Regions from separate parts of the Priestia sp. GS2 genome, predicted to be linked through region 2. Evidence: riboswitches for the same ligand, from Rfam matches in the RefSeq annotation. Region 2 holds a riboswitch; the other holds the start of a gene.

Region 1 (5,993 bases), 1.9 Mb from region 2:
AACGATATATATGTTATATAACAGAAAAAGGGAGAGATATTTTGTGGAGCAAATTACAATTAAAAAAGAAACAGAACAAGAACAAAACGAGAAGACTAACTTTACGTGGGTAGATGAGTATCCAACAGTACTAGATATCATTAATGAATACTATAGTTTTTGTCGTTAAAAAAAGCCAACGTAAGTTGGCTTTTTTTGATTAACGAATTCTTTTTGCACCGATATAACGCTTACTCCAATAGCTATCTTTTAATGAAGCAACTGAAACACCTTTTGAAGATGAGCTATGTAAAAATTGATTGTTGCCCATATAGATGCCAGCATGTGAAGCACCTTTTTGGTATGTTTGAAAAAACACGATGTCCCCAGGTTGCAAGCTTGTTACTCGAGTACCTTTTTTATAAATCTCGGCCACAGTTCGAGGTAGAGTAATGCCAACGCTCTGCTTGAAAGTATAACCAATAAAGCCGCTACAATCGAATCCGCTAGGCGTTGTTCCACCCCAACGATATGGAACACCTATATATTGTTTTCCTTTGTTAATAACTTTTGAAGCATTAAACGTAGAAGTCTGTGAAGAAGTTTTCACTCCTAGCTTTGCGTATGTACCTTTTCCAACAACTCCATCGGCAGACAGTCCATTTTTACGCTGGAATGATTTAACTGCATTTGATGTAGCTGGGCCAAAATAAGTTGTTGTATTGCCAGTAAAATAACCTTTTTTCTTTAAAAGTTGCTGCAATTGCTGAACATCTTGATGCCTCATGCCCTGCTTTAATGTTTGATCACCTAGCGCAGCTTGACTAACTAAAGGGCTAGCAAATAAAAAGCTAGCGAGGGTAAAAACTGCTACAAGTTTCTTCATAATGGTCCTCCATCAATTTTCCGTCAATTTTCGTAAAATAATCATAACACCTTTCGACAGGTTAAAACGTTACATTTTCATTACAAAATATGAAAAAAATGAAAATTATAGCGAGTAGAAAGATGTATTTTTCTTTAAAAAAATAGAAAAAAATTGAATATTTAACTGTTAATAACTAAAACATATGAAAATGTAAGGACATTTAAAAATAATAATAGAAATCTGTTGTGAATTACTACACAAATACTTTGTAGTCATGTAGAATGTAAAAATAGAATACAGTGTCAATTGATTTGACTTTTGATGAGGTGAAAATTAATGAAAAGAATAGGTGTATTAACAAGCGGCGGTGATTCTCCAGGAATGAATCCTGCGGTTCGTGCTGTTGTGCGTAAAGCGATTCATGAAGGAATGGAAGTTTACGGTATTTATCAAGGATATCAAGGGTTAATTGAAGGAAATATTCGAAAGCTTGAAGTGGGTGATGTTGGGGATATCATTCAACGCGGTGGAACAATGTTGTATTCTGCAAGATGTCCAGAGTTCAAAACAGAAGAGGGACGCCGTAAAGGTATTGAAAACCTAAAAAAACACGGTATTGAAGGCTTAGTAGTAATCGGTGGAGATGGATCTTACATGGGAGCTGTTAAGCTAACTGAGCTAGGTTTTCCATGTGTAGGTATTCCAGGAACGATTGATAATGACATTCCAGGAACAGACTTTACTCTAGGGTTCGATACAGCTTTACATACTGTTATCGATGCGATTGATAAAATTCGCGATACGGCTACTTCACATGAACGTTCGTTTATTATTGAAGTAATGGGACGTAATGCTGGAGATATTGCTCTATGGTCTGGATTAGCTGGAGGAGCTGAAACAATCTTAATTCCTGAAGCAAAAGATGAGTTCCAAGAGATGGTAGATCGTCTAAAGAAAGGCCAAGAGCGTGGCAAAAAACATAGTATTATTGTTGTTGCTGAAGGTGTAGCTACAGGAAATGAAGTAGCAAAACAGCTTGAAGAAGCTGCTGGAATTGAAACTCGCGTTACGGTTCTAGGTCACATTCAGCGTGGTGGATCACCAACTGCACAAGATCGCGTGTTAGGAAGTCGTTTTGGTGGCCGCGCCGTTGAGTTATTAATGGAAGGTAAAGGCGGGCGTGCAATCGGTATCCGTAAAAACGAAATTGTTGATTATAATATTATGGAAATCTTAGGTGAGCCTCATCATATTGATGAGCGTATGTATCAACTATCAAAAGAATTATCAATCTAAACGATATAAAGGCGAGACTTCTTACAGAGGAGTTTCGTCTTTTTTTAATTTCAAACCAGTACCTTCGCAATGCTTACACTTTTTTGTGTAGAATATGCCAGGAATAATCATTACTTTCCCAAGCCCTTTGCAAAAGGTACATATCAGCTCAAAACCCATAATAGCCATCAGTCCTTTTAGTTAGCTTTTATTTAGTATAGCACTTCTGTTTATTAGTATAACACAAAAAGCGAGGGTATTTTTAGAAAATTTAATTTTTATATCGATTTCTTCAATGGAATAAAAATTAGTAGAGCTGTTATAATTGATAGAAAAGGAGTGAAGACATGTTCAAGCGAATTCTATTAGCTTCAGATGGTTCTGAACACGCTGCTAGAGCAGCTGAAAAAGCGGTTACTCTAGCGAACTTAACTGACCGCAGCTTTGTTCAAGTGATATATGCGGTAGAAGGAGATAGTAGGTTGAATACGCTTGGAATAGATGAAACAAGAGAAAAGCGTATCCAAACAACACAAGAAGTGTTAGCAAAATCTAATATAGAATATGAAATTACGTTTATTCATGGAGATGCTGCTAAAACTATTATTCAATTTGCTAACAACAATCACTTTGATGTTGTAGTAGTTGGAAGTCGAGGGTTAAATCCAGTAAAAGAAATGTTTTTGGGAAGCGTAAGTCATAAAATTGCTCAGCATGTAAAGATACCCGTACTTATTGTTAAGTAGGAGAGAGAGCCAATGAATATGCAACTTGAAGAGTTAAAGAAACAAATTGGAGAAGCAGAGCGAATTTGTTTCTTTACGGGGGCGGGAGTAAGTACAGAGTCAGGCATACCTGATTTTCGCTCTCAGAATGGATTGTATCGAAAGAACTTAGAATTTTCAGATGTGATTTCCACTTCTTTTTATCGAAATGATCCGGTGCTTTTCTGGGAGCTATTTAAAGAGATTTTTCGTGTAAAGCTACTTCATGAATATGAACCTAACTCAGGCCATGACTTTATAGCAGAATTAGGACAAGAAAAGACGGTGCATGTCATTACACAAAATATTGACGGGCTGCACCAAAAAGCAGGAAGTAAGAATGTATATGAAATTCACGGAACAATTAAGCGAGCACATTGTCAAAAGTGTAAAAATGAATTTGGGTTAGATTTTCTAAACAAAGCGGGATTACCGAGTTGTACGTCATGTGAAGAGGTATTAAAGCCTAATGTTGTTTTGTTTGGAGATTCAATTCACTGTTTTGAAGAAGCTGTAGAGGTAGCTTTACAGAGCGATTTATTTATTGTAATGGGTTCATCTTTGCAAGTAACGCCTATTAATCAAATTCCTTTACTAGTTAGAAAACTTGGTCAGATACCAATGATTATTATTAATAAAGAGCCAACTCACTATGACTATGTGTTTGATAGTCAAATATATCTTCCAATCGGCGAAGTTGTAACCGCTTTAAGAAATGAGAAATGAAAAAGCACGCTATGAGCAGCGTGCTTTTTTTACACTTCAAAATAGATAGCGAAGCAGAACACAGAAATGACTAGAAAAAATGCTGAATGCAGTTTGCTTTCCTTAAACGTCAAAACAGCTTCAATAAATAAAAATAAACTTAGCATTAACTGAATGTATGGTAAATAAGCAATATAGTTGGTGGAATCACTGTTTTGAAAAGCAATTATTCCGTATACCACAGCTCCGATTAAAAAGACATATTTTAATAGTTGTAATCCTTTAACTAACATCTTTGTGAGGTTCCTCCTTATTTAAAACCTAGGTCACATGATTATAACATATATCATATAGATAGAGACAAGTAAAGTGACAAGTAAAGTGACAAGGTATATTTGAGCACGTTTTATCTTTTATGAATTCGGATATGCATCAATCCTCAATATTACAAGAAAAATGTTTCATTTCTGATTTTTCAAATTCCTTGTTGACAGGTTAAGAAAATAAGTGTAATATTTTTCCTAGTTAATTAATTGAATATTCTTATCTCGAGAGGTGGAGGGACTGGCCCCGTGAAGCCTCGGCAACAGACTGTTTAAGTACTGTGCCAATTCCAGTAGCAACTTGCTTGAAGATAGGAGAAGAACCGATAATGACTATTAACCTCTTCTTATCTTTAAGATGAGGTTTTTTATTTTGAATAGAAAGAGGGAATAGAACTATGACAAAGACATTAGTGAAAGCTCCATTTAAAGCTGATCACGTAGGGAGCTTTTTAAGAACAACTCCTCTCAAAGAAGCAAGAGAAGCTTATATCAATGGTAGAATTAGCAAGACGGCTTTAAAATCTGTAGAGGACCAGGAGATTTTAAAGCTTGTCCAGAAACAACTTGAAGTGGGACTTAAATCTATCACTGACGGAGAATTTAGACGTGCTTGGTGGCACTTGGATTTCTTATCAGGCCTAGAGGGTGTAGAAGAGTTTGAAACGGAGTATATTAGTCAATTTAAAGGTGCTAAAACAAAAAATAAAGCAATTAAGGTAGTTGGTAAAGTAGATTTCAACCATCATTATATGCTAGAACATTTTACATTTTTAAAAGAAGCCGTTGAAGAATACGGTGATGGAAGTCAAGTTGCTAAGTTTGCTATTCCAAGCCCAAACATGCTATTTACTCGAATTCAAGAGGACACTTATTATAATGGAGATAGAGAACAGTTTTATCATGACACGGTAGTTGCTTATCAAAAAGCGATTCAAGCTTTTTATGATGCAGGATGCCGCTACTTACAGTTAGATGACACTTCATGGATTGATTTTGTTTCTGAAGAGCGTATCGATGCAGTTGTGGAGAAGTTGGGTATGGATGTAAAAGATATTATTGATACGAGAGTTAATTGCTTAAACGACGCTATTTCTAAAAAGCCCGATGATATGATTATTACGATGCACATCTGTCGTGGGAACTTTAGGTCTACGTACATTACTAGTGGTGGCTACGATACTATATCCGATGCAATCTTTGCTAACTTACATGTAGATGGACTTTTCCTTGAATATGATGATAATCGTTCAGGAGATTTTGGACCGTTAAAAAGCTTTACACGTGACAACCAAACAGTTGTATTAGGACTAGTAACATCTAAGTTTCCTACGCTAGAAGATACAGAAGTTATTAAACAAAGAATTAAAGAAGCGAGTGCATCTATTCCTCTAGAAAATCTGTCCCTTAGTCCTCAATGTGGCTTTGCAAGTACGGAAGAAGGAAATGAACTAACAGAAGAAGAGCAATGGAATAAAATTAGTCATGTCGTTAAAATTGCTCAAGATGTTTGGGGCACTATCTAAAAATTATCAGTTGTTTTTTAGCTTTACATAAGAATCTCATTAGATTTTTCCTTTCATTAGTAATAAAAGCAAAAAAGCCGTATCTACAAAAGATGCGGTTTTTTTATATAAAAAATATCGGGTAGTTTATTTCTTCATATATATAAATAATCAGTGATAAGTAGTTTGGGAAATTCATACTTTGATAATAAGTGAAAATTCTGTCATTACAGGAATGTAAAAGATGAATATGTGAAAGGAATGTTTTTATTGGGAATCAGGAGTAGACTAGGGTTGTTTTTGTTAGGAGTTTGTTTAAAAGCAATTGCATTCGTTAGTCTCATCATGGAATTGAATTTAGTTCCCATTCACGCAAGGAAAGCAGGTGATTACCTGACAGTATTTTTAAATGAGGTGCCTGTTTTTCTCTTTTTGATAGGCCTAATATGTGTGATTGTCAGCTTCTATATGCCTTTGAAAAGTAAAAAGTAAGAGTGTGTTTTATAAAAGGTGTAAGGTATTTATACTTGAGATTCGTGTTAGAACACTAGCTAAAAGGTTTGACGACACAGTT
Region 2 (5,993 bases):
CTGATTAAGATAAACTTTTCACCTGAATATCCCTTAAACTTTCTTTATAATAAAGAATAAAGGGAAAAAGGAGTGAGGGTATGCTGTACTTAATCCGTCATGGACAGACCGAATGGAATAAAAAGAAGCTTATTCAAGGGCAGCGCAATATAGGACTTGATGAGCAAGGCATGAAGCAAGCTCAGCAAGTTGCACGATTTTTAAAGAATGAAGGAATTGAAAAGTTATATTCAAGCGATTTAACAAGAGCTTACGATACGGCAGCAGCAATTGCGACTGCATCCGGTATTAATAACATTGAAACATGTGAAAGATTGAGAGAGCGCTCTTTTGGCCAGCTAGAAGGAAAGCCGGTTGCTTCGTTAAGAGACCTAGTTCCCAATTATGATACAAATTGGGGAAGCGAAGCTTTATACGATATGGAAGCACTAGAAGTCATTCAAGAGCGCCTTTTAAAACGTCTAACGGAAATTATGGAGGAATCCAAAGGAAGAAAGGTAGCCGTTGTGAGCCACGGAGCCATCATTAATACCTTTATCCACTACGTAACAAACGGAGAGCACGGCACAGGAAAAACAGCCCTGCAAAACACGAGCATCACAACCTTTACTTACGAGGACAAAAAGTGGAAGCTCCAAATATTAAACAACCATAGTCATCTTGTTTAATAAGATAAATTTTATCGTTATTTGTATGGATACTATAAAAGACTGGGACATAAGTAATTCAACTAATAAAAACTTGAACGGTTGAGCGTTCAGGTTTTTTGTTGATTGTGAAAGCAATGTTGGAAACTGAGTAGCCGTAGCGCATTGGAACAAACTTGGAGTTGGTTCATAAAGGTTTAATTTACTTTTTATGGTATTATGAGTGAGAGACTAGGTTTTAATTGTGAAAAGGAGAGGGAGTAATGATAGAATCACTGATTTTTGATATGGATGGAACGTTGTTTCAAACGGATAAAATTTTAGAGATATCACTGGATGATACCTTTAACCATTTACGTTCACTAAATGAATGGAATGCTGAGACGCCTATCGATAAATACCGTAACATTATGGGGGTACCTTTGCCGAAAGTATGGGAAGCTTTATTACCTAATCATTCCAATCAAATAAGAATGCAAGCAGACGCTTATTTCTTAAATAGATTAATTGAGAATATCAAAAGAGGAAAAGGTGCTCTGTATCCTAACGTAAAAGAGATTTTTAATTATTTAACAGAGAATGATTGTTCCATTTACATAGCCAGTAATGGTTTAAAGGATTATTTAGAAGCTATTGTAAGTTATTATCGTTTGGAGAATTGGATCACTGAAATATTTAGTATTGAACAAATAGAAACCTTAGACAAAAGCGATTTAGTTAAAGAGATTATAAAAAAATATGATATAAAACAAGCGGCAGTAGTAGGAGATCGACTATCGGATATCAACGCTGCCAAAAATAATAGTTTGATTGCAGTAGGATGTAATTTCGATTTTGCACAAGAACATGAACTCGCTCAGGCTGATATCGTAATAAATGATTTAATTGAACTCAAAGCAATTGTACCTATGTGTAAAGGGTTAGTGGTCAGTGAAAATCACGCCAAATAAAGAGCGTTCTCAGAATAAAAGAGTAGCCTCATTAAAAGTTGTTCCTATAAAAAGCCCGTGATTGGAATGAAGGATGCACCACTCCAGCAGGACTAGCGAGGTAGGTGAGACCCCACAGTATACGAGGAGGCTCAGCGCTCGCCCTGCGGAAAGGAAGCAATCCGAAGTGAAAATCACGCCGAATTAAGAGTGATTTTTAAATTATACTAAGAAAAGAAGCCATCCCTACTAACTAAATAAGAACTACTAATTACCATAAAAAATTTATATATATGCAATTGATTTTTATAAAAATACATAGTAGAATAAAACGGAAATATTATTCTATCAAAGTTTTACTAACAGATTAAAAAAGAAGAAAAGCATAAAAATAAAACGAATCTACTTTATATACAAATCCTATAGAGTCGTAGTTTAGGGTGGAATCAATATTCTTAAAACCCTCATTTACACCAGCATACACATCATTTATGATAAAGACATCAAATGTTTTTAGAATATTTTTAATAATTTGTTAGCAAACAGGAGGATTACTATGTCAAACGATTGGAAACATCTATTTAACAGAATGCCTGAGCTTTTAGCACCTACCATGGCAAAAGATCATCCAAATCTACCCGTTGTAAAAGAAGAAGGATGCTACTATTACGGATTAGACGGCAAACAATACCTAGACTTTACATCTGGAATTGCAACAACCAATGTTGGGCATCGTCATCCAAAAGTTGTGCAAGCTATTAAAGATGGAGCTGACCAGTTACTTCATGGACCTTCTGGCGTTATCATGTATGAGTCTATCTTGAGATTAGCTGACGAATTAGGAAAAGTTACGCCTGGCAACTTGGACTGTTTCTTCTTTGGAAACAGCGGAACGGAAGCAATTGAAGGCGCGTTAAAGCTTGCTCGTCACGTAACAAAACGACCTTACGTCGTGTCATTCTTAGGCTGTTTTCATGGACGTTCAATGGGAGCATTAAGCGTCACAACTTCAAAAAGTAAATACCGTCAGTTTCAGCAGCCTTCTGGGTTAACATATCAAATTCCATATGCCAATCCAAAAGAATGTCCAGACGGTGTTAATGTAGATGCTTATTTTGAAGACAAGCTTGAAAAAGACTTTAATACTTTGTTTAAGCATCAAGTAACGCCAGAAGAAGTGGCTGCTGTTATTTTAGAGCCCGTTCTTGGTGAAGGTGGCTACATCATTCCACCAAAAAGCTGGATGAAAAAACTTCGTGAAATCTGCGATCGTCACGGCATTTTACTTATTTTTGATGAGGTACAAACGGGATTTGGACGTACTGGCGAATGGTTTGCTGCGCAGACATTTGATGTCGTACCAGATATTATGGCAATTGCAAAAGGAATTGCTTCAGGCATTCCACTAAGTGCTACCGTTGCTTCACAAGAGCTTATGAAGAAGTGGCCTCTTGGGACGCACAGTACTACGTTTGGCGGTAATCCAATCGGATGTTCAGCTGCGCTCGCTACGCTTGAAGTACTTCAAGAAGAAAATCTTCTCGAAAACGCAAAAGAAATGGGTGCTTATGCGCTCAAACAATTGGAGCTGTTAAAAGAAAAGCATTCGCTAATTGGAGACATCCGCGGAGTGGGACTTATGATTGGAATTGAAATTGTACACCCTGAAACAGGTGAACCGAATGGGGATGCACTATTTGAAATTCTAGACTTAGCTCTTGAACAAGGCGTGCTCTTCTATTTCTGCGGCAATGCAAGCGAGGTAATTCGCATGGTTCCACCTTTATCCGTAACGAAAGAGCAGATTGATGAAGGTCTTGCTATGCTAGATCATGCCATTTATTTATATGAGCAAAAAGTTGCTATTAATGTATAAAGAGAGTGCTTAAAGCACTCTTTTTTTTGGTCTAGTCATGATAGCGGTATCATATTGTTAGAAAGAAAAATCTTTTCAGAAAAGTCATTGACATTCCCTTGTTCAGCGTGTAACATAGGATTTAAGTTATCAACAAGATTCTACAATATTCGACAAACTTCTTATCCAGAGAGGTGGAGGGACTGGCCCTGTGAAACCTCGGCAACGGACATTTGAACCGTGCCAACTCCAACAAGCGGTGCTTGATAGATAAGAAGAGAGCTGGTTCTTACATTACGTGATCCCAACCTCTTCTTACAGTCATTAAGCCACTGTAAGTGGAGGTTTTATTATTTTACAAATACATACTGTACGTTTTCTTATCTAGAGAGGTAGAGGGACCTGGCCCCATGACACCTCAGCAACAGGCTGATTGCACTGTGCTAATTCCAGCAAGCTTTTAGAAGCTTGGATGATAAGAAGCAGGTTCTTTAGTTAAGGAAGCTTCTTCTATGAAGCTTCCTTTTTATTTTTAGTAAATGAGGTGTAGGAATGAATTCAAAGATAGAAAAGCTTAAAGAAAGCATTATTGAGTATATTAACCAGCAAGCTCAAACTTACATAGATACAAGTCATGCGATCCACGACCATCCTGAAATCGGAAATGAAGAGAAATTTGCATCTTTTCTTTTATGTAAGCTTCTAGAAGAAGCAGACTTTACTGTAGAGCGTGGGGTAGCAGGTCATGCTACATCCTTTTTAGCAAGAAAAGCATCTGCAAGGAAAGGGCCGAAAATTGGGTTTCTTGCTGAGTATGATGCGCTTCCAGGGCTTGGACATGCTTGTGGACATAATATTATTGGAACAACTAGCGTAGGAGCAGCAATTGCACTTAGCCAAGTTCTTGACGAAGTAGGAGGAGAACTCGTTGTGTTAGGAACACCAGCTGAAGAAGGTGGACCAAATGGAAGCGCAAAGGGAAGCTTTGTAAAAGAGGGTCTTGTGCAAGACTTAGATGCTTGTATGATGGTTCATCCAGGGAAAGAAACGTGTATTACAGGGACAACGCTAGCTGTGGATCCTATTGATTTTGAATTTTATGGACAAGCATCTCATGCAGCATCAGCTCCTGAAGAAGGTATTAACGCTTTAGATGCTGTTATTCAGCTATTCAATGGAATAAATGCACTTCGTCAACATGTAAAGAGTAATGTGAAAATTCATGGTATTATCACAGATGGAGGAACAGCTCCCAATATTGTTCCCGACTATGCAAAAGCTCGCTTTTATATTCGCGCACAAACGCGTAAAGAGTGTGATCAAGTCACAGAAAGAGTACAGCAAATCGCAAAGGGAGCTGCTATGGCAACAGGAGCCAAGCTCAACGCATTTTTTATCCAAAACAAAGTAGATCATATGCAGCTAAATCGCGCTTTTGATCAAGTATTTAAAGAAGTCTTTACGGAATTAGGAGAAAACGTAGGTACGGCCCATAAGTCTGGAATTGGTTCATCTGATGCAGGAAACATTAGTCAAGTGGTGCCAACGATTCATCCTTATATTAAAATTGGTCCCGAAACGCTTTCATGGCATACAGATGAATTTCGTGAAGCGGCTAAATCTCCAGAAGGCGATAAAGGATTGATTCAGGGAACAAAGGGCCTTGCTATCATCGGTTTGCGCTTATTAACGGAAGGGGATACGCTTTTTACTATAAAAGGCGAATTTAATAAGAGACATAAAAATCTAGGTTAGAAAACACCTCTTCTTTCATTCACATAAAAGCTTCCTTTCACTCGTATGATAAAGAGAAAGTGAGTGAAAGGGGGACGCACTTATTATTATTGTGCAGGGTCGTGCACTAAATGTGAATGCCGTACCATATAGCATGCTTGAAGCGAATAAAGCACAGATTTTGAGAAAAATGGCTCAGTATCAAACAATCTATCGTTATGATAATATCGTGCAGTTAGATTTTGAGCTTACTACCCGCCTGCGAATTGTAGAAGCATCGTATTTGTTATATAGAAGTGGTGCAAGGTTTGCAACTTTTAAAGAATCTAAATGTAACGAAGCATATTGGCTTCGTACTGAAAAGGGAGGGTTCAAGCTAAAAGAGAACGTGTTGCCATCCGTCGCGTTAAACGATATTTTCTTTAACGGTTCGCTTTATGCGTTTGAATGTGCAGTTGCCATTGTCATGGTGTTTTATAAAGGCGTGTTAGAGAGTATCGGAGAGAGAAATTTCAATCAATTATTTACGAATCTAGTGTTGTATAGCGGTAAGTTTGATGAAGATCTGAATCTAAAAAATCATAATGGTTATGATTTTTTAGAAGGGGACTGCGCTTATTTCAAGAACCCTGATTACCATGAAGACACCCCTCAGTGGCAAGGTGAAAATACCATTATCGTCGGGAACGACTTGTATTTTGGACACGGCGTAGGCGTTAAATCCGCTGAAGGAATTATTGAGCGCCTAAATGAAAAAAGAAAAGAAAACGCAACAGAGTCTGCCTACTTAACGTCATACATTACGCGTGTTGGTTTCCGCTACCTTAG

Evidence for each region. A riboswitch is a leader RNA that binds a small molecule or an ion and turns the genes downstream of it on or off. The one in region 2 is predicted to bind S-adenosylmethionine.
Region 1: it holds a riboswitch for S-adenosylmethionine, as region 2 does, so the genes downstream of both, V2145_RS05110 (5-methyltetrahydropteroyltriglutamate--homocysteine S-methyltransferase) here and V2145_RS14710 (M20 family metallopeptidase) in region 2, are expected to answer to the same signal.

Annotation. Positions count from the first base shown of each region.
Region 1 is NZ_JAZGJX010000001.1:987,010-993,002, forward strand. Features, by position in the region: gene V2145_RS05080 (hypothetical protein) at 44-169, shown strand; gene V2145_RS05085 (C40 family peptidase) at 200-865, opposite strand; gene pfkA (6-phosphofructokinase) at 1,184-2,143, shown strand; gene V2145_RS05095 (universal stress protein) at 2,470-2,868, shown strand; gene V2145_RS05100 (NAD-dependent protein deacylase) at 2,881-3,612, shown strand; gene V2145_RS05105 (hypothetical protein) at 3,642-3,884, opposite strand; SAM riboswitch class I at 4,132-4,232, shown strand; gene V2145_RS05110 (5-methyltetrahydropteroyltriglutamate--homocysteine S-methyltransferase) at 4,313-5,440, shown strand.
Region 2 is NZ_JAZGJX010000001.1:2,886,876-2,892,868, reverse strand. Features, by position in the region: gene V2145_RS14730 (hypothetical protein) at 1-8, shown strand, start outside; gene V2145_RS14725 (histidine phosphatase family protein) at 81-668, shown strand; gene V2145_RS14720 (HAD hydrolase-like protein) at 911-1,597, shown strand; gene V2145_RS14715 (aspartate aminotransferase family protein) at 2,133-3,452, shown strand; SAM riboswitch class I at 3,611-3,708, shown strand; SAM riboswitch class I at 3,809-3,913, shown strand; gene V2145_RS14710 (M20 family metallopeptidase) at 3,984-5,186, shown strand; gene V2145_RS14705 (protein-glutamine gamma-glutamyltransferase) at 5,278-5,993, shown strand, end outside.